DNA from 2 places in the Virgibacillus xinjiangensis genome. Region 2 is predicted to be linked to the other one. Evidence: a T-box and tRNA genes for the amino acid it is inferred to sense, from the RefSeq annotation. Region 2 holds a T-box; the other holds one or more tRNA genes.
The links. A T-box is a leader RNA that pairs with one kind of tRNA and senses whether it is charged. The one in region 2 lies ahead of ACFOGI_RS07145 (valine--tRNA ligase), so its partner is inferred to be a tRNA-Val.
Positions count from the first base shown of each region.

Region 1: it has a tRNA-Val gene. The T-box ahead of ACFOGI_RS07145 (valine--tRNA ligase) is inferred to sense a tRNA for this amino acid. The anticodon was not compared.

Region 1 is NZ_JBHRSA010000041.1:88,008-103,101, forward strand. It holds gene hmpA (NO-inducible flavohemoprotein) at 1-279, opposite strand, end outside; gene ACFOGI_RS09830 (DUF3231 family protein) at 368-1,369, opposite strand; gene ACFOGI_RS09835 (STAS domain-containing protein) at 1,492-2,313, opposite strand; gene ACFOGI_RS09840 (aldo/keto reductase) at 2,535-3,476, opposite strand; gene ACFOGI_RS09845 (Nramp family divalent metal transporter) at 3,670-4,908, opposite strand; gene ACFOGI_RS09850 (Dabb family protein) at 5,132-5,431, opposite strand; gene ACFOGI_RS09855 (flavin-dependent oxidoreductase) at 5,443-6,690, opposite strand; gene ACFOGI_RS09860 (glycoside hydrolase family 3 protein) at 6,866-8,899, opposite strand; gene ACFOGI_RS09865 (DUF2207 domain-containing protein) at 9,228-10,913, opposite strand; gene ACFOGI_RS09870 (hypothetical protein) at 11,028-11,201, opposite strand; gene ACFOGI_RS09875 (hypothetical protein) at 11,506-12,147, opposite strand; gene ACFOGI_RS09880 (hypothetical protein) at 12,300-12,527, shown strand; tRNA gene ACFOGI_RS09885 (tRNA-Val) at 12,619-12,691, opposite strand; gene ACFOGI_RS09890 (ABC transporter ATP-binding protein) at 13,028-14,710, shown strand; gene ACFOGI_RS09895 (ABC transporter ATP-binding protein) at 14,700-15,094, shown strand, end outside.
Region 2 is NZ_JBHRSA010000031.1:8,605-23,698, reverse strand. It holds gene lon (endopeptidase La) at 1-1,297, shown strand, start outside; gene yihA (ribosome biogenesis GTP-binding protein YihA/YsxC) at 1,287-1,868, shown strand; gene ACFOGI_RS07195 (hypothetical protein) at 1,917-2,399, opposite strand; gene hemA (glutamyl-tRNA reductase) at 2,628-4,001, shown strand; gene ACFOGI_RS07185 (cytochrome C assembly family protein) at 4,020-4,838, shown strand; gene hemC (hydroxymethylbilane synthase) at 4,865-5,794, shown strand; gene ACFOGI_RS07175 (uroporphyrinogen-III synthase) at 5,794-6,555, shown strand; gene hemB (porphobilinogen synthase) at 6,555-7,562, shown strand; gene hemL (glutamate-1-semialdehyde 2,1-aminomutase) at 7,575-8,861, shown strand; gene spoVID (stage VI sporulation protein D) at 8,995-10,047, shown strand; gene ACFOGI_RS07155 (hypothetical protein) at 10,131-11,144, shown strand; gene ACFOGI_RS07150 (hypothetical protein) at 11,141-11,329, opposite strand; T-box leader at 11,472-11,711, shown strand; gene ACFOGI_RS07145 (valine--tRNA ligase) at 11,755-14,400, shown strand; gene ACFOGI_RS07140 (ATP-grasp domain-containing protein) at 14,453-15,094, opposite strand, start outside.

The DNA.
Region 1 (15,094 bases), on a different contig from region 2:
TTCCGGTTTTACACCTAATGCGACATGTTTTTCGGCAATTCGCATGACGAGCGGTTTAATATTGGAGAGGTCATCGATATTCTCTCCTGCCGCATAGACAGAATAAGCCAACGCCTCTTGTTGTATACCACGCTGCTGGTTGGTCTGGTTGAAGATGTTGTAAAGCTCGGGTGCTTTGGAGAAAAGCTTCTCATAAAATCGGATACCAATCTCACGACTATGTTCTTTCAATAGGGGGGCCGTCTTTTTGACAATTTCCAGACTTTGGGAGTCAAGCATTCAGGTCACCTTCCATTTACATTTTTGTTTAGTATCCTGAATACTTTTCCCTTATTCTCCTCTTTCTAACATCTATTTGTGGCTATATTCAGGGAGATGCCAAATCATTTCGGTCCACTGCTTGGGGAATCTGTTCCAACCAGCCATGGTCAATCAAAATATTGGCGGCATCTTCGGTGTACAGAGCATTCTCCATGAGGAATCGGCTGTACATAGCACCGATATCCCTTCTGCCGTTCAGGGAGGCTGCGTTGGCATAGGATCTTATTTTCATGGAAAACATCTCCATTTTGTGAGAAACCATCAACTTCTCGGAAAAGGGCGGTACGTTGGACGTCGTTACAAGATGATCGAGGTATTCATGGGACGGGAGGTTGTCTTGATGCAATTTTGCCGCACAAGCCTTAGCATGCCTTTCCGTGATATTCCTCCCTCTCAAGAAAAATTCTTTAATGCGTTCATTGGAAGTAACTTGGCTGAAACCGACCAATAATGCCTTACTTGCCATATCATTTTCTATGCTGTCATAAAAATGGGCTATCTCCAGCGCATGAACGGGGCGGGACTCACCAAAGAAACCTGTGAGATAGCTTTGTTTTTTTACGAAATCGATTCGCTCCGGCGTAGGAATAACTGGGGGAAGTACCGCATAACCTTTATCCATCAATACTTTATCGACTTTTATCAATAAATCAACCGTAGATTCCAAGGTGTCTTTGAAAAAGATTTTTATGTCCATTCTGCTTGCCAGCGGGATAGCAAGGGAATAAATCGTCATACCGGCCTTGCCCATATATTTCAAATAATGGAGGTAGAATTCATCAAGAAACAGTCTTGGTGCCCCTGGATTCACATCTTCATCAGTAAAACCTTTGGGTAGTGGAAATTCCTCATTGGTTAAGAACTTTTTCGCCTGCTCAATTAGTGATTCAGATAATCGCAGGGCATCTTCTAGTACGTTTTCTATCTCTTTATCTTCTACATGCTGTTGATAATATTTCAATACACATCTGGACATCGTATTTCCGGTATATGTTGCCCATAGCTTTCCTATCTCAGCAGAAGTCAATTTCTCTTGGCTCGTTTCCATGGAACTGCCTCCTTCTCAAGCTTATGGGAATAATATGCGCAACAGGAGACAAAATTATGAACTCCCAAAAAAACTGATGCAGAGGCATCAGCTTTTTTGTTTACCTAAATATGTATACATGATTATTTGCGAAGATATTCCAATGCCTGTTTGACAGTCGCATGGGAAGCCATTGCGGTCATATCAATATTGCTATCCATCATGTTCCATACCATATCCGGACGGAAGCCGGCAAGAAGGACTTTAATGCCCATTACCCGCATCATATTCCCTAGTTGATGGAGGGACTCTGCAATCTGCGTATCGATTGTCAAGGTCCCAGAATAATCCACGATGACATAGTTGACCTCCATCTCCGCCACCTTAGGGATGACACTGTCCATCATATGTTGGACAACGGCTGGAGTAATATCACCCACCACAGGGATTATCACAACATCATCTTCAACCGGAACGATCGGCGCAGACAGCTTGATCAAGTCCTTTTGTACTTCCTCTTGCTGCTTATCGGACATCCGTTTAAATGAATAGATGGTTTCGTTCAAACTGACATCAAGCAGACGGCCGATCCGCTTGAGAATATAGGAATTTTCCTCAACCGTCAGTTTCAGTTCCTTGCTGATCTTCGTGACGATTTCATTGAATACTTCCCTTGTAGGAGGATAGCGAACGATTATTTCAAGAATTTCCTTTCCAGCGGAAACCTGCATCTCGGCGTTTTTCTTGCTCCAATCGAGAAGAGTGGAGGGAATGGCATCCTCCTCCTCGATTTTTATCGTTTCTCCGAGAAATTGCCACATATCATGATACATGTGAACTGCCTCATTCCTCTCCCATTCCGGAAGAGAAAGTGCTGCTTTCTTAACGACTGATTCAACAACATCGACAGCCAATGACTCCGCCTTCTCTTCTATGTATTCAGCAAAATTCGTTAATGAAGTCAACTGTCCCCACCCCTTTTTGTCGTTTCTATTTCCCATTATTTTCCTAACACTACTATACCATCTCACAGGTTTACAATTCCATCTATAATACTTCCTATTAGCACCTACTACTTATCTCCTCTTTCCAAATGCCAGCATTTATCCTTATATACAAAACACCGGCATCTTCATTGATACCGGGGTTTTGCAATGGTTCATCCAAATCTGTAAGGTTTCTTTATTTATTTGCTGGATTGGAAGATTCGCTCCACTTCCCTGGATTCCTCCTGGGTTAATTGCACGTCTAATGTTTTCAGATTGCTGAGCACTTGATCTGTTCGCTTGGCACCTGGAATAATTGTATCAATGGTATCCCGGGTCAGATACCAGGCCAGTACGAGATTGGTGATGTCGACTCCCTTTGCTTCTGCAATCGACCTCAAGTTCTCCACCTTTTCCACGTTTTGCTCGAACGCTTCTTCTTGAAAGTATGGAAGCGACTCACGGAAGCCACTGATTACCGTATCCTTGGTGTACTTACCTGTGAGAAGGCCGGATGCTAATGGGAAAAACGGCACATAAGAAATATTTCGTTCTGCTGCATAAGGGAAAATTTCCGCCTCGGCATTCCGGTTCAACAAATTGTATTCTCCTTGATAGACATCTACATAACCATCCTGGTCTGCCGCTTTCATTTGTTCAGGAGAAAAATTCGATATGCCAATGGCACGGATTTTCCCCTCGTCCTTCAATTCTTTTAATGCTCCGACCGCTTCCGCTTCTGGTGTTTTCTGGTCTGGATAATGAATATATAATAGATCGATATAATCGGTTCCAAGCCGCTTCAGACTCTTCTCCGCTTCATCCTTCAGAAATGCCGGATGGTTATCATGGACGATATCCTTGCCTTCTATTTTTGGCGATACTTTGGAGGCGATCACCAATTCTTGACGACTGCCTCTTTCCTTAACAACCTCGCCAATCAATTCTTCGGAACGCCCCATCCCATACATGTATGCAGTATCCAAAAAATTGATGCCATTCTCCAAAGCCGTACGGACAACTTCTCTTCCTGTCTCTTCCTCAACATCCGGGAAGATGTTATGGCCACCTACTGTATTTGTCCCCAGTCCCACCGGGTTTACATATAAGTCTGTGTTGCCAATTTGCACACGTTCCTTCATGATCAATCATTCCCCTTTCAAGTTTTAGATGAGAGAATAGGAATCCCATGCCTTTGATTCAGAATACCATTCCATTTAATTGTAAGACCATTGAGATTTGTATAGCAATGAAGATGTCTTACCATCACTTTATATTCCCTATAGAATGTTCATCTAATAGAAGGACTTTTAGTAAAGCAACCGAACCACGCTGCTATCCACCAATAAAAGCCGAGATTGCATCCACAAGACTGTAGATTCCGAGACCACTGGCAACCAGTACAATAATGCCTCCGATCATATTCAGTTTGAAGCTGTTTACATACTTGCCCATAGCGTTCTTGTTGTTCACTACAATCAACAGGAAGATTGCAATGATGGGCAGAATCAAACCATTCAAGGCTTGGGCGGCTAGAATCAGCTGCATGGGTTCAAAGCCGATAGCTGAGGTGATAATTCCTATACCGATAACGATCGAGAAGATCAGCTTGAACCTCCAATTTTCGAACCCTGTCCCCCACTTGGTGAGCCCACCGATCGTATATGCTGCTCCCAACGGCGAAGCCATAGCAGAGGACAAGCCTGCTGCCAACATTCCAATACTGATAAAACCGGAGGCCCACTTCCCGAGTACAGGCTCCAACGCCAGTGCCAATGCTTCTACTCCTGCTGCGTCTGTTCCCCTGATAATGGTGCCGGCGGTTATAATGACTGCAGCAGTTATCAGACCACCAACCCCGATGGTAATCAAAATATCTGTGCGGGCCTTTTTGATGTCAGCTGGATTCTTCCATCGTTCCTGGGCACTCGCTGCATGCATGAACAAGTTATAAGGAACGACGGTCGTACCAATCAATGCAACGATTACTACAATCGATCCATCTGGAACAGTTGGGATAAAAGCACCTGTCAATACCTTACCGACCGACGGTTGTACAATTACCATCGTTGTAATGAATGTAAGGCTCATTACGAGGACCAGTGCAATCAGGATTTTTTCGAACCGTTTGTAAGTCCCCGTCAAACCTAGGATAAGTATGATGACTCCGATAATAGGAGCAATGAAATTCTGGGGAATCCCTGTCATAAGAGAAACACCCAAGGCACCTCCGGTCAAGTCACCAGCCATATAGGCAGCACACCCCACACCGATAGACAATCCAATTAAGACGACAGCCCCATACTTGAAGACCGGCCGTTCAAATTGGCCGCGGATGGCTTCGCCCAGTCCGCTTCCAGTAATAATGCCCAGACGAGAGGCCATCTCCTGCAAGAACATAGTGGTGACAACTGAAAAGATAATAGCCCAAATCAATGAATATCCAAACGAGGCGCCTGCCTCTGTCGCTGTCGATATCGTGCCAGGGCCGATAAAGGAGGCAGCAATAATAGCTCCCGGCCCAATCTCTTTCCATTTCTCTTTCAATCTTTTCCTTAGAGACGAGTGTTCCATTTTTCCAACTCCTTATTTGTACGCTTGCTCTCTTGCTAAAGGGTTTTCCCGAATGGCCGTTCAGAAAAACTAAATGGAAAATTGGAACACACTACCGTCCCTGAAGGCTTTTGTAAAATACTCACCTTGGACGGTTCTCCTGGTGACTTTCTCGGAGAAAATATCATCTCTCACATTAACAGACGAAAAGCCGGAACTTCATAGCCCGGCTTATCGTCTGCATTTAATCGGCAATATCAAAATCCACTATGATGGAATCTTCCACACCAATTTCGTGTAAGTAGAAAACTATCTTTTGATGCTCTGGATGCGGTCCATAGTCTGCCAATGCCTCCCGATCGGTAAGCCGAACAGTCAGACCGACTTCATAGCCCTTGCTCCGTTCCGAAAAATTATGTCCCTGCTGAATGTCCACGATACCTGGAATGGCTCCCTTGAGGGCCAATGTTCTGCGTATCAACTCATCTTTCTGCTGTTTCGTCGTTTCATTGGAAAATTTGATTAAAACGATATGCTCTACCATTCTCTGCGCTCCTATATCTTGTTCAAAGTCTTCTGATCGAACCCGGCTATTTTCTTATATTTCCCGGTCACTTCCTCCAGCTCCTGCCGTGAAATGACATCATCCAATGCAGCGAATCCTTCCGGGGCTCGCTCTTCAACCAACTGCATGACTTGTTCTGGACCATTCTTCCTGTTGCTGCGAACGATTTCTGCAGTCGGCTCCAACCTCGCTTCTTCATATGCCTTCAATGCAGTTTCCACTGTCGGGTGCTTACTGAGAGCTTCTCCGAGCTCATCAGCATCCAAAATCGCCTGAGAGGCTCCATTCGAACCAATCGGATACATGGGATGGGCAGCATCACCAAGCAGCGTAATCCGGCCGAATGTCCATGCGGGTATAGGATTTATGTCCACCATCGGAAATTCGTAGACAACCTCTGTCTCTTCGATGAGGCGAGGTACATCCAACCACCCAAAGTCCCACTCTTTGAAAGCTGGTGCAAATTTTCCCTTATCAATCTTACGGTTCCAATCAGCACGGGACGGGGGCTCCCCTTCTATGGTCAATTCGGCAATCCAATTAACAAGGGACCGCCCCTCTCCCGCACTCGGATCTACCGGATAAGCGACAAATTTCTGATCCTGAAATCCCGCCATGATCATCGTCCGTTCTGTCAGGAAAGACGATGACTCGGTTAGTCCACGCCACAGAATCCTTCCACTGAAGACCGGATCACCTTCCTCTGGATAAAAAGTCTTTCGTACTGCAGAATGGATACCGTCAGCTGCAATCATCATATCTGCCTCATAGAAACCTAGGTATTCGCCGGTCTTTTTATTTTTAAAATGTGCAAGGACCCTGTCAGAAAAGCTTTCAAATGACTGCAAATGATGGCCGGTATGTATTGATTGTTCACCTAAGCGTTCCTGTACCGCTTCTAAGAGGAGCATCTGCAGTCTGCCGCGATGGATGGAATACTGCGGCCAATGATAACCTGCATCAAGTCCTCTCGGTTCCTGCCAAATCTGTTGGCCGAATTTATTGTAATAGCATAACTCGGCTGTCGGCAGTCCAGTTGCCTCCAATTTATCTGTCAGTCCGAGTTCCGTCAGAATACGTACAGCATGCGGCAGCAAGTTGATTCCCACTCCCAAAGCCCGAATGTTCTCCACGCTTTCAAACACTTGGACGTTCAGACCTTGGTCATGCAGTTTCAATGCAGTCACTAGACCACCAATACCACCGCCCACAATGATTGCTGTTCTTTGTTCTGTCATATGACATCCCCCTGTTCGACTCATACAATTATTCCTATCTTTCTGATAACTGTCTTTTTATTATGGCATATTCTGCTGATTTTTCAATCATGCCCATAATAAAAAGCGACATGGAATCCATGCCGCATAGATGGATGAAAGTAGCACAGTATAGCTGCCTACATCCATTCTATAATTAATAACTTAGACCGAATCCAAACCCGTACTCATTTCCATCCCTATCACGGTAGACATAGGAAGACCCTTTAGCATGGCCTGGAATATCACCAGGACTTTTATCCAGCTCTTCCTGACTGGCCGGCAATGTGAATGGAAGTTTACCGGTTGGGTTATGCTTGCCGCGCAATACATCAGCCAATACTTCATATTTAACTCCGAAAGTACTCAGCACTGCGGTTGCATCTGGTTCAATATCGCCGATCAACCAAGGATTGGTCATATTGATGGTAAGAATAGTAGGGACCTTTGCCTCTATCTCTCTGATCCTGTCGACATCCACACCAGTAGCATGCCCGAGAGCAACGGTCAGCGGCTCATCCGGACGGTCTGGTACAGTATTCGGAATGGCAAAAACAAATGCATGTGTCGCTTCCTCCAAATTATCCGTCAATACAAGGGAGGCGTCTCTGCTAGTGAACGCTTCCTTCACCTTGGTCGTCTCTTCTTCAGCACCGTCTTGTTTGAATACTTCCACATACAGTTTCATCTCTTTCACTTTCTCATCAGTCAACGGCAGCAACTGGTCGCTGTTTCGGTTGAGCACGATGGATTTGCGGTGTGCTTCGTCCGCCTTTTCCTGTGAGGATACATCCTTGGCGATTTTTTGTGCCTGCTCAGGATCCACATATGGATTTTCAAACAGACCGAGCTCCATTATTTCCGTCAGAAGATAAGTTACAGACTCGTCCAGTTTGTCCTCAGAAACATAGCCTTCTTTGACAGACTTAATCAGGATAGAAGGATCCGCTTCATCCGAGAACATATTCACTCCTGCTTCCAAGGCTTTGGCATACCTTTCTTCTGCCGACAGATCCTCTGCCCCCCATGGCATCATATTGATAATACCAGTATCCGAATTGATATACCCTTTGAATCCTAACTCTTCTCTCAGGATATCGCGGACAATTGCTTTGTTGTAGGCAAAGCCGATCTCTTCAAAGAGCTCACCATCCTTCAATTGTGGAGCACTGTGTTCATTACTAGGATAGGAATAGTACGGCATGATGGATGTTGTTCCGGCTTCGACCGCCGCTTTAAATGGCGGGATATGATACTTATACAAGCTGCCTGGCGTCGGATATGGATTGAAGCTTCCCCATGGATAATGAGGATCATGCCCCTTATGCCGTGCACCCCCACCAGGGAAGTGCTTGGTTGTCAAGGAGACACTGTCTTCACCAAGTTTTTCCCCTTGGAATCCTTCAATCACTGCCTTGACCATAGAGGCTGCAAGATCAGGATCTTCGCCGAATGTACCGTTATAGCGCATCCAGAGTGGGTCAGTGGCAATATCAGCCATATAACCATATACCTTTTGAATCCCTGCTGCCCTCCATTCGCGGGCGGCAATTTTACCGAACTCCTTCATCAGCTCGGAATCACCGGTTGCTGCAAGTCCCAGCTCTCCCGGCCATACAGAGAATTCACCAGTTGCTTCCATCAGCCCATGATACAAATGCCCGATATGGTTCCGCGGGTTGGATACCATGACGGCAGGAATTCCCAGGCGAGAATCTTCCGCAACTTCCTGAATCTTATTCGTCCAAGTTGCAAGGTCGGATGCCTTTGGATTATCACGGACAATAAAATAGCGAAGGTTCAAATCTTTGATGCCTTTCGTTGTGCCAGCGTTATAAAGCAATGGCCGTGGCAGTTCATAGTTATCATCACCCGGTTTGGAGAATGGATGGGTTTTCAGCACCACGTCCGTCTCATTCAACAATCCGCTTTCATCTGTTTCCTTGGTTTCGATATTTCCTGGAATCCTTTCCGAACCAGGCATATATTGTGAAGAAATGGTCATCAATCCGGCCTTCTCTTCCAATGTCATCCGAGAGACCAGGTCTTGTACCCTTTCTTCGATCGGCAGTTCCCAGTTTTCATATGGGTCAAGTACCCCATTTCCATTCAAATCCCTGAACTGCTTGCCGTCCACAGTTAAAATATCTTTGATGCGTGCATCAACTTTTGGTGTATGTTTGTTGCTCATTGAAACACTCCTCTAAGTCTCGTTTTATTCACAGTTATAGAATACTCTGTAGTCCCTGCTGAATGCTATGTATCATATGGAAGCAGGAAAGATATAATAGTTTGCCCGATAAACAAATTATTATATCTCCATCATAAGTGAAACCGTTTTAATAATCAATGGCTATTTCAACAATAATCCGGACAATCATTGCAAATTTATCACAAAACTATCTTATCCTTGTTTATTCCTTAATACTTACATACAAATCAAAACCTCCTTCCCTAAAGAGGGAAAGAGGTTTCCTTTTCATCACTTGTGTCTCACAACTATGGAAGAGACTCAGATTCTAAAATCCACCGGAACCTCCTCCTCCGCCGCCCACACCAGTTCCTCCGCCTGGCATGCCACCACTTGCTGTAGAACTGGCAGCGACCGTGGTACTTGCTTTCTCGAAGTGCTGATTGGCAGCAGTTGCAATGATGAGAAACATCACCATATCTGTGTTCACATGACCCATAGTTGAAACAGGTTGAATCAGATCTTTGTTCTTTTGCTCGAGTTGCTTGTTATTCATACCGACACTGTATATAAATGCCCGTTTTTGGTCATCATCAACTAACCCGCTCCATTCCTTTTCCTCCATATGAGGAAAACGCTGTTGAAATGCCTTCCACTGTTTCCTGATCCGTGCTCCCTTGATTGTTCGTGGCTGGTAAGCGATTGAGAATGTCATCAGACCAACGAAAAGAATGAAGGACGGCACCATCCATATATATAGATCATACACAGCAAATAAAATAAACAAGGCCAACATAGGGAGACTGGTCAATCCTACCATTACTCTCAGCTTGCCTTTCTTCTTATACAGATGACTATTCCTAACTTCCTCCCAAACGTTATTCTTCCATGCCTGCATATCTTTTTGATAATTATCATGATTCGCTTTGTCTTGCGTATACTTCTGTAGATCCTCCATGCCAAGGACACCTTTATTTCCAATACGATCGAACATCCACTCCATCAGCTGCTCTTCGTGGGCATACTCAGTCTCACGCTGCTTTACACTATAAGTGTCGTCACCTTCTTGGGTGACATACCCTTTCCGAACCAAATCCAGCAGAGATGCTGTCATCATCTCGGGCTGAAGTACACCCGATTTCATGTAAAGAATGGTTGCTGGCATGCTTATCTCCTGACTCGGTATGAAATGATCATCAACAAAGCGCCGTTCCGCTTCCCATTCCGTCGATTGTTTCCCTCGTACGGCATATACTAGTAAAGCAAACAAGTAGATGGATGAAAAGATGATCAAATATGGGGCCGCACTGCTTAACATGTTCCTTCTTTCATCCTCCGTGGCCCGCTGTTCTTCCAAAGCCATTTGCTCTGCCACTATATCATCACGCATCGCCTGATCGGAGGTCACTTCCGCCGATGGAAACAATTCCGCCTCAAAGGCTGCACGAATGTCACCGTTTTGACCACTTTTTACGGTAGCCATTTGAAAATGTACGGTTCCATTACGTTGTATCCGAGCTGATTCTGCCGCAGCATCATAACCAAAAGCGATCACATCTTCAGTAGAAGCTGGCGGGTGGATGAAAACATCCAGCTGCTCATAATCGGATTCATTGCTTTGGTCAAAGAATGGCCAATAGAATTCGGCAACATCGGAATAAACTTCTACTGCACCCTTAATCGTATAAGACAAATCAATGGTAATCGTTTCATCAGAACCTTCGCGATAGACCCTATACAGGTTTTCCTCCTGTTCTACTTCCAATGAGTCACCATTTTCAGCAGCTGATACGTCGAAAATTCCTGTTCCTTCTTTTGGAATCAAACTCCTGGTAATACCATTGAACTCCCCTTCAAACTCATACGTATGCTTCTCCTTTACGTATACATCCCCGTTCTCTTGAAGAAAAGCCTCGATTTTTGTTTCAGCAATCGTAAAATCCACCGCCATAGCCTGAATAGGAAACAGCATGACGGCTGCAAACATGATGATAGTCACCAATACATTTCTCATATCCCGTACCCCTTTCCTGGTATTTCATACGGGTTAAGAGTGAAAAAGGTTTCGTTAAGAATGCCAAAAAAAACAGGTGCACTAAAAAAGAGCCCCTTAGGGACTCTTCGTCGCTTACCGTTCTCTTTCCTGTCTTGCTCGTTTGTTCCTCTTATTATCTAAGTTCAAGAACTCGCTTTCCTCTGCAAACTCTGTATTATTTCTTTCTCGCTTCGGGGTTGTATCATACTTGATGACATTTCTCTGTTTACCTGTATCCTTGTTGCGATTCTTGTTCTGTTCCGACATGAATTGACCTCCTGAACAAAAAAATAATGTCTTTTCATCATAAGCTAGTATGCCCAAAAGCCTCGCGGTTATTTCCGCTTGAGTCTGTTGGAATGCCATACATTTTTCAAGGACGATTGCTTAAACTAACCAGTAAGAGGAGGGATTCCTATGCCGAACAAAGGTAAAAAGGAAAAGCATAAAAACAAAAACAAAGAAGAGCTGAATGATATGAAAGATGATAAAAAGTATCGGCAGAACAGGCCACCCCGGTGATTAAAGAAGCCGCCCGGATTACCGGGCGGCTTCTTGTCCTATTTACTAGCTATTCCAGATAATCTGTGGCTTCGATAGCATCCATATGACTGGCTACCATGGCAATCAGCGTACTGGCTTCTTCTTTCCCGAACGACATCACGGTTTCATCTTTTATCATGTCATCTTCTGTAAACATACGATGCAGCCTTCTGATGACACCTTCACCGGTATCTTGAGCAATTCCGAATTGATACGTGACTTCCACTTCATTCTCTTGGTAGTAAGCAGTAACTTCGGGTGTTTCCCAAGCTACATCAAGTTCCTCGTAAAACACTTCATCTTCCTCTGTATAAACAGTGTCTACGTTCTCATCCACCAGTTCCACTTCGGCTATATCATCATCCATGAAATCATGGAAACTTTCATGTACTGCATCGATAATGTCCTCAATATCCTCCAAGATCACTTTGCTTACTTGACCATACTCAGGATCGATGGAATGAATGTAAAACTCTTCATTATAGGGGTCAAAGAACAAGGTACAGAAGTAATCCCTGATTTCTTCTCCGTTTTCGGTAAAAAAGTCGATCCTCGGGTGTTTTGCTCCTCTTTCGATCAGCATACTGCCAGTTTCATCATATTTTTCACAAATGGAATTCAAGCTGTCCTGCAGCTCGCCTGTCACTCGGTCAAACCAATCTAAGTTCATCCTTTTCCCACCTTTCCATGGCATCTGTCTTAGTATGGCCAGCCACAAGAAAATCATTGATGGTGAATTGTTGGAAATAGCCTGTTTCACGTATGAAGATGGAAATCAAGAACAAATTATTTAACAGTATCAGTATAGAGGAGGGAAATGGGATGGAAAACTTATCACGTGGACAAGCTGTCAGGAAATTGAATGACTTATTAGGTGAGAATATCGAAGAAAACTTTACGGCTCAGGAAAAGCATGCTGGAGAACATGGACATTCAAGTTTCTTGGTCACCAACCAAAAGGGAGCCACAGCAGAAGTAGGAATAGACTGGGATAAGGAAGCAGATGAATTAATCTATTCTGTTAAAGATGGCGAAGAAACCAAACACTGAACCTCAAGAAACTGCCATCGGCCTGGACTGCGTAGGTGTGTACTATTATAAGCAAAAAAAGCTGAACCCTCAGGTTCAGCTTTCTTCTGGATGATTCCGATTGGGCTCGAACCAACGACCTCTACCCTGTCAAGGTAGCGCTCTCCCAGCTGAGCTACGGAATCGTGTATATGATGTTTTCGACAAGATTTATAATAATATGCATTTGTCATTTTGTCAATAACAATTAGCATTTTTTTGTTGAATCTCTATGGATACCTTTACTGATCTCATGAGAAGAGTTTTATCTTCCACTATTCCTCCTCTATGTACTTGCCAATGGTATTCCTTCTATCATTACCTGCGTTTAATCTCCGCTTATAAAATAATTCGATTATCGAAGCAATCGATGGTAATATATTTACTTCTGGATTATAATAATTAAATAATTCTTTCTATTAATATGGGGGTTGCTTGTGAAGACTTTTTCCTTTTTGAAACCATACCGTCTCCCCATCGTGATGGCATATTTGTTCATGCTGATTGAATTGGGCGTTGAACTTGCGCTGCCTTTATTCCTTGGACTGATGATCAATGATGGGGTAGTGAATCAGGACGTAAGCAATATAGTCATGTGGGGCAGCTTGATGATCGGCTTGGCCTTTGTTGCTTTTGTGGCGGGAATTTTCAATTCCTTCTATTCTTCTCATGTGAGCTTTGCATTCGGTTACGATATCCGGCAAAAGCTGTTTGAGAAAATCCAGGTGTTTTCCTTCAAAAATCTGGACCAGTATCCTACCTCCGCTTTGGTAACTCGATTCACTAATGATGTCAGACAGATTCAAAATACGATTTTTATGGGACTGCGGATCATGATGAAGGCTCCACTTGTGGTGGCCGGAGGGGTGACGATGGCCTTCTTCGTCAATGCAAGGTTGGCAATGGTATTTGTTGTAACCGTGCCATTGCTGATTCTGTTCCTATTACTTGTGCTAAGGTTGGCGGGCGGAATGTTCTCCAATGTCCAGAAGAATGTTGACCGAGTGAACCGGGTCATGCAGGAAAACCTTGCAGGAATGCGGCTGATCAAAGCATTTATGCGCCGCGACCATGAGGAGGACCGTTTCATCCAAGCAAACAGCAACCTGGCAGTCTCCACCCGACGTACGTTTCGTTTCGTCGAATCATCCATGCCTGTCCTGTTGTTTGTCATGAACATGAGCCTGATTTTCATCATATGGTTCGGAAATATGCAGGCACTTGCCGGAACTACCTCCGTCGGCGAAGTGGTGACCATCATCAATTATGCGCTAAGAGTATCGATGTCGATTTCCATGTTTTCCTTCATTATCATGGCCTTGTCACGGACGAAAGCCTCAGCAGACAGGATGAATGAGGTAATGACATTGGACATCGACCTGCTGGATTCTGAAGATGCTGATCCTTGTCAGGCGGTGACCCAGGGGAAAGTCGAAATCAGGGATGTGTCCTTCCAATACCCAGGTGCTGAAGAACCAGTATTGAAAAATATTTCATTCACTGCTGAGCCGGGAGAAAAAATAGCCATCATCGGGGCCACCGGATCGGGAAAGACTTCCATGTTCCAACTGCTGCCCAGGTTGTATGACACCACAGGTGGTGATGTACTGATTGATGACAAGTCCGTTACTTCTTACAAATTGGAACAATTGCGAGAAGGGATTGGTTATGTACCACAGACTCCCCTCCTCTTTACCGGGACAATCACAGATAACATTGCTTGGGGAAAGAAACATGCTGTCATGGAAGAAGTGATCCAAGCGGCTGCTGATGCCCAAATCCATGAAACGATTGTCGGGCTGTCTAATGGTTATGACACGAAAGTCGGCCAAAAAGGGGTGAATCTTTCGGGTGGACAAAAGCAGCGGATATCTATTGCTCGTGCGTTAATCCGCCATCCAAAAGTATTGATGCTCGATGACAGCACGAGTGCATTGGATCTATCAACAGAATCCAGGCTTCTCCAAGCCGTGAAAAAATATGAATGTACCTCCTTAATCATTACGCAAAAGGTTTCTACTGCAAGAGACGCTGACCGTATTCTGCTGATGGACAACGGAAAGATCCTGGCTGCTGGCACACATCATGAATTGCTGAGGTGTTCGGAATTATACCGGAAGATTGTGGAATCCCAGTTTGGAAAGGAGTATGCATATGCTGATTGAACAACTGAAGAAACCCTTCCAATACAAACGGATTCCTATTGATGCAATGAATGTGGAGAAGAAAAGCAGAGCCAAAAACATATCCGGCACTCTCCGTCGTATATGGGAGTATCTGGCAAAGGAAAAGAGCCGGCTTTTTCTTGTCATTATTGCAGTAGCTGTCAGCTCAGCCCTTGCTCTTTTGGGACCGTACTTGGTAGGAATGGCGATTGATGAATACATCGTTACCCAGGAAGCTTCCGGACTTGGCATATTGCTGATCGGACTGATTATTGTATACTTATTCCATTCATTGGCCATTTTCCTACAGAATTTCTGGATGGTTGGAATTGCCCAGAACACAGTTTATACATTAAGAGCAGACTTGTTTCATCAGTTTCATCG
Region 2 (15,094 bases):
TAAAGGCCCAATCCTTTGTCTTGTTGGTCCTCCGGGCGTAGGTAAAACTTCCTTGGCTAAATCCATTGCGCGATCCATCAACAGGAACTTTGTCAGGATTTCCTTAGGAGGCGTGCGGGATGAAGCGGAAATCAGAGGTCATCGAAGGACCTATATCGGGGCGATGCCGGGAAGAATTATCCAAGGAATGAAAAAAGCTGAAACGGTTAACCCAGTTTTCCTCCTTGATGAGATTGACAAAATGTCCAATGACTTTCGCGGAGACCCTTCCTCGGCCATGCTCGAGGTCTTGGATCCCGAGCAAAACGTGAATTTCAGTGATCATTTCATTGAAGAAACATATGACCTATCCAATGTATTGTTTGTGGCAACTGCCAACTATGTCAATAACATTCCGGAGCCTCTATTGGACCGTATGGAGCTCATCTCCATACCTGGATATACAGAGGTGGAGAAACTGCATATTGCCAAAGAACACCTCCTTCCGAAACAACTGAAGGAGAATGGGTTGAAGAAAGGCGACATGCAAGTAAGAGATGATGCGCTATTGAAACTCATCCGGCGTTATACCCGAGAGGCAGGGGTGAGAAATCTGGAACGTCAGCTTGCCACCCTGTGCAGGAAAACAGCAAAAATCATTATATCCGAAGAGAAGAAACGGGTGGTCGTAACAGAAAAGAGTATTGAAGACCTCCTTGGAAAACCAGTTTACCGCTATGGGATGAAGGAAGAGGAAGACCAGGTAGGGACGGCGACAGGTTTGGCATATACATCTGCTGGCGGCGATACATTATCGATTGAAGTCTCTCACTATCCTGGAAAAGGTAAACTGACGTTGACTGGGAAATTGGGAGACGTCATGCAAGAGTCCGCCCAGGCTGCATTCAGCTATATCCGTTCCCGCTCCGGTGAATTGAATATAGACCCGGATTTCCATGAGAAGTATGACATCCATATCCATGTACCAGAGGGAGCGACTCCTAAAGATGGACCATCGGCAGGCATTACAATGGCTACCGCCCTTGTATCCGCGCTTACGGGAAGAGCAGTGAAAAAGGAAGTGGCTATGACAGGGGAAATCACCCTGCGGGGTCGTGTACTACCGATCGGAGGACTGAAGGAAAAATCACTTAGTGCCCACCGTGCTGGAATATCTACCATCATTATTCCTAAAGAAAACAAGAAAGATATAGATGATATTCCAGAAAGTGTACGGGAAGGGTTGACATTTATCCCTGTCAGCCACCTGGATGAGGTACTGAAGAAGGCACTTGCGGAGGCAGAAAATGAAAGTTAATCATGCAGAAATCGTCATTAGTGCAGTAAGTAAAAAACAATACCCAGAAGACCGGTTGCCGGAAATTGCTTTGGCGGGTCGCTCGAATGTAGGGAAATCTTCCTTTATCAATAAGTTGATCAACAGAAAGAATTTGGCGCGAACTTCCTCCAAACCGGGGAAAACCCAGACATTGAATTTCTATCGGTTGAATGATGCCTTTTACTTTGTGGATGTGCCTGGGTACGGTTACGCGAAAGTCTCCAAAAAAGAACGGGAAAAATGGGGAGGAATGATGGAGGAGTATTTCCAGACAAGGGATACATTGAGAGCCGTCGTACTGATTACCGACAGCCGCCATGAGCCGACACGGGATGATATTCAGATGTATGATTTTCTGAAGTATTTTGAACTGCCGGTGATAGTAATCGCTACAAAAATAGATAAGGTGCCGAAAAGTAAGCGGCACGCCCATTTAAAGCGGACCAGGGAAACTTTGGAAATGGAATCCCAAGATGAACTGGTGGCTTTCTCCTCGGAGACCGGGGATGGCAAGGATGAGGCATGGGGGCTTCTTAGAAGCTACCTATAAACAAAGTGGCTGTATATTCATTTTCTTTGGAATATACAGCCACTTGTCTTATTTCTTCCTTTTCAAAAGATAAATGCCTAATAAAATTAATATCACAGGCCAAAGTCTCTCCAGGTAATCCATCGCTGGATAGAGCCAAGAAAGCCATTCAGGAAATGGAACGGAAAATATCAGCGATAGCGAGAAAACGGTCAACATAGCGCCAATAAACCATCCATCCTTCATTTTCGTCGACTTTATCAGAAGTGCTATTCCGATCAACAGCAAATAGACTCCCCAGTGATCGATCCACCATCCATAATGGCGCATGCCATGTAAATGTATTCCTATGCCGAGAAGCAGGGTTCCCGGAAATAAATTATCATAGGCTTTTGATGTGTAGCTGTGTATAACCATTGCCAAGCCGACGATAATAAGTAGTGTTATCCATGAATAGAAGTCGGTAAAAACCGGCAGTTGCCATTCACGGAATAAGAAAAATAAGCCGAACCCTATAAGAATATAAGCAAACAGTGTACCCCTTTTTTTCATTCTATTCCACCCCATTGCGCTTTCCACTTAATGTCGATTTCTTGCTAATTGAGAACTGTTATGATAAATTACATGGGAAATCATTCAATAATATACGAAGAGAGTCAGTTTATTGTTTCATTTTCTGTTCACATTTTCAAAAAAAGTGTTCCTTGATTTATGTTAGAATTATTCTATAAGAAGAAGTATGGATTCATATTTGTAAAGTGATGATGGGGGTATTTAGTTTTGCATATCGTTAAAGTTGGACTCAATTATAGGACAGCCCCAGTGGAAGTCAGAGAAAAGCTGACTTTTTCAGAACAGTCGCTGCCCGAAGCGATGGTTGAACTGAAAGAACGAAAAAGTATATTGGAAAATGTGATCATCTCCACATGCAACCGAACGGAAGTATACGCTGTTGTGGATCAGCTGCATACTGGCCGTTACTATATAAAACAGTTTTTGGCTGATTGGTTTGGAGTGAAAAAAGAGGAATTTTCCTCTTATCTCCATATTTCTGAAGACGACGGTGCAATCGAACACTTATTTCGGGTAACTGTCGGGCTAGATTCCATGGTAGTCGGTGAAACACAGATACTGGGACAGGTCAAACACTCATTCATGGTTGCTCAGCAGGCAAAGGTTACCGGTACGATGTTCAATGAACTTTTTAAACAAGCCATTACATTCGCGAAGAGGACACAGAAGGAGACGGCTATTGGAACACAGGCCGTATCCGTAAGTTATGCTGCCGTAGAGCTTGCAAGAAAAATTTTTGGGAAGCTGCAACATAAGCATGTTGCCATCCTGGGAGCGGGAGAAATGGGAGAGCTTGCCGTGAAAAATCTGCAAGGATCAGGAGCCGACCATATTACGGTCGTCAATCGTTCGACGGAGAAAGCCGAAAAACTCGCCGGGAAGTTTGACGCAGAAGTCGCATCTTTACGAGACCTCCCATCAGTAGTCGAGAAGGCGGATATTCTGATAACCTCCACGGGTGCAGCCTCCTATATGTTGACTCCAGAGCTGATCGGTCCTTCCATGAAAAAGAGGAAAGGGAATCCGTTTTTTATTGTAGATATAGCAGTCCCAAGGGACGCTGACCCGGCCATTAGCCGACTGGACGATGTATTCTTATATGATATTGATGATTTGCAGCATATCGTGGATGAAAACATGGCTGCACGTCAAGCAGTTGCTGAGGAAATTGAAATACAGCTGGAAGGTGAAATTGTAGCCTTTAAAGAGTGGGTTCAAACACTTGGCGTCGTTCCTGTAATCACTGCACTGAGGAAAAAGGCGCTGTCCATCCAAGCGGAAACTATGAATAGCATTGAAAGAAAGATGCCGGATTTGACAGACCGTGAAAGAAAAGTCCTTAGTAAGCATACAAAAAGTATCATTAATCAGCTTCTGAAAGAACCGGTGACCCAAGCAAAGGAATTAGCCGGAGAAGAAAATGCTGAGGAATCCCTTGACTTGTTTGTACGCGTGTTTGGTTTACAGGATGAAGTGAAGGAAGAACTGATCAAACAAGCCGGTGAAAATGATGCGTATTCTGCATTGGACAAGAGCGGAAGACTGTCCTTCTCACTGATGCATAAATTAGCCGGTATGTAAAATGAAGGGAATCCAACTATGTTTGAACTTAAATGGCTTTCCGAGATCATCCTGTTGATTTATGGGTGTAGTTTACTAGGATATTTTATTGATTTCATTCAAAACAACCAGAAGGCGAATCGTATAGCTTTCTGGTTGCTTAGTATGGTTTGGAGTATTCAAACCACGGCTTTTGCAATAAGTATTTTCTATGAAAAAAGTTTTCCAGTCGCTACATTGGTGGACAGTTTCTTTCTTTTTTCCTGGATACTTGTAACATTATCACTGATTATCCAGCGACTCTTCGCCGTGGATTTTATCATCTTCTTCATCAACTTGTTTGGCTTCTTTTTATTGCTTTTCTATCTAGTGACTGAAGCACAAAATCAGATGGCGGGCAACGGTATCGAACTAGTGCATGAAATCTTGATTACCCATATTGTACTGGCAGTTTTATCTTATGGTTTTTTTACGGTGTCCTGTATTTTTTCATTTATGTACGTTATTCAATACCGTTTTCTCAAAGAAAAAAAAGGCCTGAAGTGGATGTGGCGCTTTGGTGACTTGAAACGGTTGGATACCTATTCTTTTACTTCTGTCACATTGGGAGTCCCTTTGCTTTTAATCAGTATCATATTGGGTGTAGTATGGGCACATGTGACTGGCTCAGAATTTTACTGGGTTGATATGAAGACAGCTGGGTCAATTTTGGTGCTAGTGGTATATATTATCTATCTGCTGCTGAAATTGATGGTAGGTTATCAGGGGAAAGTGCTTGCTGTCTACAATACTGCAGCTTTCCTTATTTTATTAGTTAATTTCTTTTTGTTTAGTGTACTATCCAATTTTCACTTTTAAATCATGAGTTCATAAGGAGGATAACCATGCGTAAAATAGTCGTCGGTTCCCGACGCAGCAATCTGGCGCTTACACAAACCGAATGGGTCATTGACCAGTTGAAGCAAGCGGGTGTGGAGAACGAATTTGAGATAAAGAAAATTGTCACCAAGGGGGATAAAATCCTCGATGTAACCTTATCCAAAGTAGGTGGAAAGGGTCTATTCGTCAAAGAAATAGAACAGGCGATGTATGATAAAGAGGTCGATTTTGCCGTACATAGCATGAAGGACATGCCTTCCGAAATGCCTGATGGATTGAAAATTTCCTCCATCCCAATCAGGGAAGATCATCGGGATGCTTACATTGCTGTTGACCATACTCCCCTCCAACAGCTGCCTTCTGGAGCAATTGTGGGTACCAGCAGCCTGCGACGCGCTGCGCAAATTCTTGCAGAGAGACCGGATGTATCCATCAAGTGGATTCGCGGTAATATAGAGACAAGACTGCGAAAACTGAAAGAAGAGGATTATGATGCTATCATCCTAGCTGTATCAGGTTTGAAGCGGGTGGGCTTGAGTGAAGAATTGATCACGGAATATCTGGAACCGGATGTATGTGTACCTGCTGTCGGACAGGGAGCCCTAGCGATAGAAAGCAGAGAAGATGATACAGAGCTTGATGAATTGCTGGAAAGGATCAATGATGATTATACAACCAAAACCGTAACAGCTGAACGTACATTCCTTCATCTGCTTGAAGGAGGATGCCAAGTTCCTATAGGAGGGTATGCTTATCTGGACCAGGATGAAATTATTTTGACTGCCTTAGTTGGGACTCCGGACGGGAAAACCATTCTTAAAGAGACCGTACGTGGCAAGGATCCGCAAGCAGTAGGCAAAGAAGCAGCCGATAAGCTCATGGCCCAAGGTGCAAAAGATATTGTGGATCAGGTGAAAGAGGAGCTTGACCAGTAATGGCCGTTTCCCTGAAAGGAAAGAAAATCCTTGTGACAAGGGAAGAACATCAAGCGAAGACATTAGCAGATAAAGTGAAACGGTTGGAAGGCATTCCTGTAACGGTTCCTTTATTGAAAATCACCTGCAAAGATTGCAAGGATAACCGAAAAATACTAGAACGTTTACAAACCATTGAATGGATTTTCTTTACAAGTGCTAATGGAGTCCATTGCTTTTTTCAAACATTAAAACAGGATAAGGAACTATCCATGCAGGGAATAAAGACAGCTGTAGTGGGCCATAAAACGGAAGCTGCCTTGGCTTCCTATGGGTTCACGGCTGATTTTGTCCCTTCCATTTATGATGCGAAGGCGATGGGAAATGAGTTTCTGAATAGGTATGCGAATCCGGGCCCCATCCTGCTTGTCCGGGGAAACCGCTCCCGGAATGTCCTTCCTGATACATTTTCCGCACTTGGTATCCCTTTTGAAATGGTAGAAGTATATGATACCTCCTTAAACCTGCAAATGAAGCAAGTACTACAAGAGAAGTTAAGACTAGAGAACATAGATATTCTGACATTCACCAGCCCGTCAGCAGTAGAAGCCTTCTGTGAAATGACTCCTAATCGGGAAACACCCTGTATCTGCATAGGATCTACAACAAAGAAGCGGGCCGAAGAGATGGGTTTTTATGAAGTCTTATCTCCTGAAGTGTTCACGACTGACAGCATGTTGGAGTTGATCAGTGATTACATCGCCGGAAAGGACGGGTTATGATGAAGATAAACCAGCAATTCAAACGTCACCGCAGATTGAGATCTTCTGCATCGATGAGATCGTTGGTCAGGGAAAACCACCTTCGTACGGAGGATTTCATTTATCCAATATTTATCGTGGAGGGCGAAAACAAGAAGAATCAAGTACCTTCCATGCCAGGTGTCCATCAAATCTCCCTCGATCTTCTGAAAGAAGAACTGAAGGAAATATACAGCTTGGGAATCCGGGCCATGATGATCTTCGGTGTTCCGGATGAAAAAGATGAGCATGGAACCGGTGCCTTTATTGACAGCGGGATTGTTCAGGAAGCAACTAGAGTAATTAAAGAAACTTATCCGGACATCCTTGTGGTAGCTGATACTTGTCTTTGCGAATATACTTCGCATGGGCATTGCGGAGTGATCCACAACCAGGATGTAGACAATGATGAATCGTTGAAGCTATTGGCGCAAACCGCCGTATCCCAAGCTAAGGCCGGTGCTGACATCATCGCCCCATCCAATATGATGGATGGTTTTGTGGCTGTCATTCGGGCTGCTTTGGATGAAGAAGGATTCCATAATATTCCTATTATGTCTTATGCCGTCAAATATGCTTCTGCATTTTATGGCCCTTTCCGTGATGCGGCGGACAGCACTCCTCAATTCGGAGATCGGAAAACTTACCAGATGGATCCGGCCAACCGCTTGGAGGCACTTCGCGAGGCTGAATCGGATGTAGAAGAGGGAGCGGATTTTCTTATCGTAAAGCCGGCTCTTTCCTACCTTGATATTGTCAGGGATGTAAGAGACCGCTTCAACCTTCCTGTAGTAGCCTATAATGTAAGTGGAGAATATTCCATGATAAAGGCAGCAGCACAGAACGGTTGGGTAAATGAAAAAGAATTAGTGTTGGAAAAACTCACAGCAATGAAGCGGGCTGGTGCTGATTTGATCATCACTTATTTTGCAAAAGATGCGGCCCAATGGTTGAAGGAAGAAGAAAACAGACAAAATACAGAAAGATAGGATGGATGTATCATGAAAAGTTTTGAACGTTCAGAAGGTGCTTATAGAGACGCCGTCCAATTGATGCCTGGTGGAGTGAATTCTCCTGTCCGTGCATTCAAGTCAGTTGGTATGTCACCAATTTTCATGGAATCCGGAAAAGGTTCGAAGATTACAGATATTGATGGAAATGAATATATTGACTATGTTCTGAGTTGGGGACCACTGATTCTTGGACATGCGGATGATAGGGTTGTTTCTGGGTTGCAGGAGACTGCTGCCAACGGAACCAGCTTCGGCGCGCCTACCATCATGGAGAACAAGCTCGCAGAACTGGTTATCGACCGTGTGCCCTCTATCGAAATAGTCCGAATGGTGAATTCCGGTACGGAAGCAACCATGAGTGCATTGAGGCTGGCACGAGGGTACACTGGCAAGAATAAAATTCTGAAATTTGAAGGGAACTACCACGGACATGGAGACTCGCTGCTCATTAAAGCAGGGTCAGGAGTTGCGACGCTGGGCCTTCCAGACAGTCCGGGTGTCCCTGAATCCATTGCCCGCAATACGATAACCGTGCCTTATAATGATATGGAGAGCGTCCATTATGCATTTGAGCAGTATGGCGATGATATTGCAGCAGTTATTGTTGAACCGGTTTCAGGAAATATGGGTGTAGTTCCTCCCCGCAACAAGTTCCTGGAGGGATTAAGAGAAATTACGGAAGAACATAATAGCGTGTTGATCTTCGATGAGGTCATGACAGGCTTCAGGGTTGGTTATCAATGTGCTCAAGGGCATTTCGGTGTGACACCTGACCTGACCTGTCTCGGTAAAGTGATCGGAGGAGGACTGCCTGTAGGCGCGTACGGAGGGAAACGAGAAATCATGGAAAAGGTTGCTCCTACCGGTTCTATATATCAAGCAGGTACCTTGTCCGGCAACCCGCTGGCCATGACTGCTGGTTATGAAACGTTGCGTGCGCTGGACGAAACCTCCTATGAAGAAATCAACCGTAAAGTGGACAAACTGATTGATGGATTCAAGCAGGCAGCAGAAGAATATGATATCCCACTTCATGTAAATAGAGCCGGCTCTATGGTTGGAGTGTTCTTTACCAACGAAGATGTAGTGGATTATAATTCAGCACAATCGTCCAATCTTGACTACTTTGCCCAATATTATCGTGCGATGATTGAAGAAGGCATTTTCCTTCCTCCATCTCAGTTTGAGGGTCTGTTTCTATCGACAGCTCACACGGACGAAGATATTGATCAAACGGTAGAAGCGATACGTAAAGCATTTTCAAAAATCAATTAAGTAGATATTGGTAAAGCCATTCCCTATGGGGATGGCTTTTGTGGTTCCTGGGCATAACTTCTCGCCCCATGTCATATAAATAATTTAGATATTGCCAACATAAGGTATTGGTATGTTGAGGGGAGGAGTTCATTTGTCTAACGACCAGTCGGCTTTCAGTTTTGAATTAAATGAATCCCTTTATTTTGAAAAGGGACAGGAAGTTGAAGAGTTGCGAGGTATTTCCCTGGATCCTGAAATATCCATTCAATCTTTTAATGATTATATTTCAATACGAGGGGCTATTGAACTGAACGGGGAATATGTGAAATTGGACAGTTCGGACAAAGCAGAGGAGAAGCTGGAAGAGGAGGGGAATTTCCAAGCGAGACGGTATGTAGAGAGAGTCGATGATACGGATGAGGGTCTGTCTACATTTACCCACCGGTTCCCGGTTGAGATCTCCATTCCTTCTTATCGTGTCAAGGATTTGAGTGATGTCACGGTAACGGTACAGTCATTTGATTATGAAATACCTGAGCAGCGGCAGTTGAAGTTGTATTCGACTATCGAAATTGAAGGGATAGACGGCCAGGCGGAGGCAACAGAAGCTGAAACAGAAGAGGTTCTAGAAGAAGAGGAGCCTTTCGACAGGGACGAGGAAAAAGATACATTTGAGTTTGAAATCAAACAACCTGAAGAGGATTTGAGTGAACAACAAGGGCAAGAAGTCTTAGAACAATCGAATGATTTTCCAGCACTGGAACCGGAAGTGGAACCAGCTGCTGAGAAGGAATCAGCTGAAAAGGATCGATGGAAATATAAACAGACACAATCTCTGAAGGATTTCTTCCAAGAGGGCAAATCAGTGGAGAACGAAGGTGGCATGGAAGAAGAGAGTGGGGAAGTAGAGGACACAACGCTATCAAAAGAAGGGGAGGATGCTGCTGTCGTAGAAGAGCATTCGATGCATGCATCAGAAGAGGAAGTGGAAGATGCCAGTTATCTCTCCGATGTGTTCAGAAAATCGGAGGAAGAGGAATATACACGTCTCAGGCTCTGTATCGTCCAAAATAATGATACCATTGAATCGATTGCAGAACGGTATGAAATCTCTGCTCTGCAGTTGATTAAACAGAATGGTCTCGACGATGACTATGATATATCTGAAGGCCAATTGTTGCATATCCCTTTCAAACGAAGGTGACTTTTAAGCCCCTTGCTCTCAGAACAAGGGGTGTCTGCTTTTTCAGAGGTTCTCTATCATTCTACGGTAAAGATGGTGATCTAATGGAATCTATACAAAGGGTCATGAATGCCTATTCCATCTACCCAGCCAATATCACCCAAATAACCGATCGATTGTTTCGGATACAAGATGGCCAAGGCGATTATGCATTAAAGAGAAGCCTGATGACACATGAAACAGCCGTCTCTTTTGAAAACACCTACCACCTGGCTTCCTCTCGGAATTTGGACGCAGTCCTTCCGGTTTATTTGACCCATAACCGAAAACTGCATGTAGAAATGGATGGCCACATCTATTATTTAACGCCATGGGTACAGACAGACGAACACCGGGGAAGAAAAGACCATATTAAAGGAATTTATCGCCATCTGGGAGATATCCACGCACGTACAAAGAGGAAGAAAGATTTGGCACAAGAGGATGCTTGGAAAAGATTCGATACATATAGGGACTATTGCCAAAGCACACATCGAGAGTTGACATCCTTCATAGGACAGTTTGAAAAAAAACGATATATGTCGCCGGTGGAACTCCTAGTATGCACACATTTCAAAGAACTGGAAGCTGCCTGCCATATAGGTTCTAAGCGGACAGAACAGCTGGTGGACAGTGCGAAAAAGGACGGCACGTGGAGCTGGAGTCTATGTCACGGGAACCTAAGGATGTCACACACCCTTCAGACTGCTGCCGATCCTTTTTTTATCAACTGGGAAAATAGCAGATTTGATAATGCTGTCAGTGACTTAACTGGTCTATATAGCCGTGAGACTCTTTATCATAATCACCCAGGCAGTTGGTTCATCGAACTGTTTGGGTCATATATGCAAAGAAATCGACTGTCAGAGACGGAGTTGCACCTGCTGGTTATTCACATGCTCGATCCATCCCATTATATGAAACTGGTGAAGCAATACACCGGCAAAGCCGACAAAGGGAGGATGATGGATTATATCCCTCCTCTCCAGCGGTACTACCGGCGTGTTTTATTTGGACTCGAATTTTCACAGCATATTGAACAGGAGTTTGAGACTATATCGTTCCAAGAGGATGATTAAATCCACTCCAAGTAAAAAGCGATAAACAGCCCAACAAGCAGGCCAAGAAGGAAAACATCCAGAGTTGAAGGGAAAAACAACGTGCGGATCAGCTGGAAAATCAAAATAGGTAATGTAACTTTTTCGATAACCGTCATGCATTGTCTTGCCCAGGGAGGCAGACGGTATCGGTAATAGCGGGCCATATTGGTCACTCCTTCACTCAAAATCAGTAAGAAACATGATTTTATTATCCATTATATGTATAAAGAGGCCCGCTCTGTGCAAAAACTTGACTAACAGTTGACGACAGTCGTAGGAATGGATAAAATTAATTATAATGAAATACGATAGGCGTTGAGAGGGAGTAGTACAAAATAATACCTGCAGAGAGGGAAATCATGTGCTGGAAATTTCCTAGGATTCATTATTTTGGAAGTCGCCCTGGATGCTGCTTCTTTGAAAGGAATGAACTTTTCTCAATAGAAGAAGCCGGGATATGACCGTTATCATTGAATAAGTGTGCACAAACGGAATGTTTATGTAAACAAAGGTGGTACCACGGAAATGACCCTTTTCGTCCTTTAATTAGGATGGGAAGGGTTTTTTAGATGAAATGGAGGTAAAGGAAATGAAGGAAAATGAACGTAATTCCCTGCCGTCAAAGTACGACCCACAGGCAGTAGAAAAAGGGAGATACAAGTTCTGGTTGGAAGGGAAGTTTTTTGAGGCTGCGGGCGACCCGGATAAAGAACCCTTCACTATTGTTATTCCACCCCCTAATGTAACAGGAAGGCTGCACCTGGGCCATGCATGGGATACAACCATGCAGGATACCATCTCTCGCATGAAAAGGATGCAAGGATATGATGTTCTGTGGTTGCCGGGAATGGACCATGCCGGCATCGCAACCCAGGCAAAGGTGGAGGCAAAACTGAAGGAACAAGGAACAAGCCGCTATGATCTGGGTAGAGAGAAGTTTCTGGAGAAATCCTGGGATTGGAAAGAGGAGTACGCTGATTTCATCCGTTCCCAATGGGAAAAGATGGGGCTTGGTGTCGATTATAGCCGAGAGCGTTTCACTCTTGATGAAGGGCTTTCTGAGGCAGTAAAAGAAGTATTTGTTTCATTATATGAAAAAGGACTCATCTATCGTGGCGAATATATTATCAATTGGGATCCTGCAACACAGACAGCCCTTTCCGATATTGAAGTGGTTTATGAGGAGGTAGAAGGAAAATTCTATCACATGCGTTATCCTCTCAAAGACAGTGATGAAACAATTGAAATAGCCACGACAAGGCCAGAAACCATGCTTGGTGATACTGCAGTCGCTGTCCATCCGAAGGACGAACGTTATCAGCATTTAATCGGAAAAACAGTGGTTCTTCCGATTACCGGCAGGGAAATTGAAATAGTTGCAGATGAGTATGTAGATATGGAATTAGGCTCGGGTGCCGTTAAAATTACACCGGCACATGATCCGAATGACTTTGAAATAGGTAACCGACATAATCTCGAGCGTATCCTGGTCATGAATGAAGATGGTTCCATGAATGAAAATGCTGGTAAATACCAGGGGATGGATCGTTTTGAATGCCGAAAACAAATAGTGGAAGATCTTCAGCATCAGGGAGTCCTTTTCCAAATCGAGAATCGAGTGCATCAAGTGGGGCATTCAGAAAGAAGCGGAGCAGTGGTGGAACCTTACCTCTCTACGCAATGGTTTGTGAACATGCAGCCACTTGCAGATGCTGCCATTGAATTGCAGGAAGGCAATGAAAAAGTCAACTTTGTACCCGAAAGATTTGAACGAACCTATCTTCATTGGATGGAAAATATTCGTGATTGGTGTATTTCACGGCAGTTATGGTGGGGCCATCGAATCCCTGCCTGGTATCACAAAGATACAGGAGAAATCCATGTCGGCAAGGAAGCTCCAAAGGATCTGGAGAATTGGGAACAGGATGAGGACGTGCTGGATACATGGTTCTCCTCTGCCTTATGGCCGTTTTCTACTATGGGTTGGCCGGATGAGGATGCAGAAGATTTCAAGCGTTATTTCCCGACCGACGTACTTGTAACCGGATATGATATCATCTTCTTCTGGGTAGCGCGAATGATCTTCCAGTCGAAACAGTTTACTGGTAAAAGACCTTTTAAAGATGTCCTCATACATGGCCTTATTCGTGATGCAGAAGGAAGGAAGATGAGTAAATCCCTCGGTAATGGAGTTGACCCGATGGATGTCATAGAGAAATATGGGGCGGACTCCTTGAGGTATTTTCTACTGACAGGCTCTACACCTGGGCAAGACCTGAGATTTCATTGGGAGAAAGTAGAAGCGACTTGGAATTTTGCCAATAAAATTTGGAATGCCTCCCGTTTCTCTTTGATGAATATGGAAGGGTTCACCTATGAACATATCGATTTATCTGGTGAGAAAACCTTGGCTGATCAATGGATTTTGACTCGGCTCAATGAAACGATTGAACATGTTACCCGCAACACGGATAAATACGAATTTGGTGAAGCGGGACGTCACTTGTATAACTTTATCTGGGATGAGCTTTGTGACTGGTATATAGAAATGGCGAAACTGCCTCTCTATGGAGAAGATGAACAGAAGAAGAACATGACACGTTCCGTGCTTGCCTACGTATTGGATCAGACGATGCGTATGCTACACCCATTCATGCCATTCATTACAGAAGAGATTTGGCAGCAGCTCCCACATAAGGGCGAATCTATAACCGTTGCTTCCTGGCCAGAGGTGAGAGAAGAATTTGACAACAAGCAGGCTTCACAAGAAATGGATCGTCTGGTCTCCATTATCAAGTCCGTCCGAAATATCCGGGCGGAAGTGGACACTCCAATGTCCAAGCAAGTAAGGCTTCTAATCCAGGCAGAAAATGAACAGATTGCGAAGGAGTTGGAAAAGAACCGGGAGTACCTGGAACGTTTCTGTAATCCAAGCGAACTGCAGATTGCTGAAAAGGTGGATGCTCCGGATAAGGCGATGTCCGCAGTAGTGACCGGCGCGGAGTTATTCCTGCCATTGGAAGGCCTGATTGATTTCGATAAAGAGATCAAGCGGTTGGAAAAGGAACTGGATAAATGGAATAAAGAAGTCATTCGTGTGCAGAAGAAACTGGCAAATGAAGGCTTTGTGAGCAAGGCTCCGCAAGCTGTGGTGGATGAAGAAAAACAAAAAGAAAAAGATTATCTGGAGAAACAAGCGAAAGTTAAGGCAAGACTGGAAGAGTTGAAAAACTAAGGTGAATAAAGGGCAGCCCACATAGTCTTATCAGACTTTTGGGGCCGCCCTTTTATAATTTCTGCCGTATAAACTTCATATATCTCTGGACAATATTAGGTCCCTCCACTTTGCTCAGTGTCCTGGACCCCACTGCATCTTCTATCTCATTGAACAATAAGTTTCCCTGTTTCCCTATCAGAAAATCGATGCCGACCATGCCAAACGGGAAACGCCGGATAATCTTTTGCACAGCAGCTGACTCTTTTTCTGTCAATTGATAGAGAGAGGCATTGCCACCAAGTTTATAATTCGCGCGAAAATCATGATTGTTCTTCCTCAGAACAGCTGCTACCACTTCCTGCCCGACCACAAACACCCGGAGATCCTTTCCTAATTGCACATCTGCCGATTGTACTATGATGGATGTCTGTGAAAGCTTCTGCATGGCCATCTCCCAGTCCTTTTGATTATGGATGAGATGGACATTTTCTCCACCTCTACCTCCAGTTTCCTTTACAACCACGGGCAATGGAAGAGGAGGGGCAATAGGCAAGTCTTTCTTTTGGTAAAATAAACTATCTATTACAGGGATTCCCATCTGCTGGATATATTGGTAGGTTAAAGCTTTGTCGTTACAAATTCTTGATATTTCTGAAGAGTTGAAGACTTGGATCTGCATGTTTTCCATATGAAAGCTGAAGAACGGATCGAC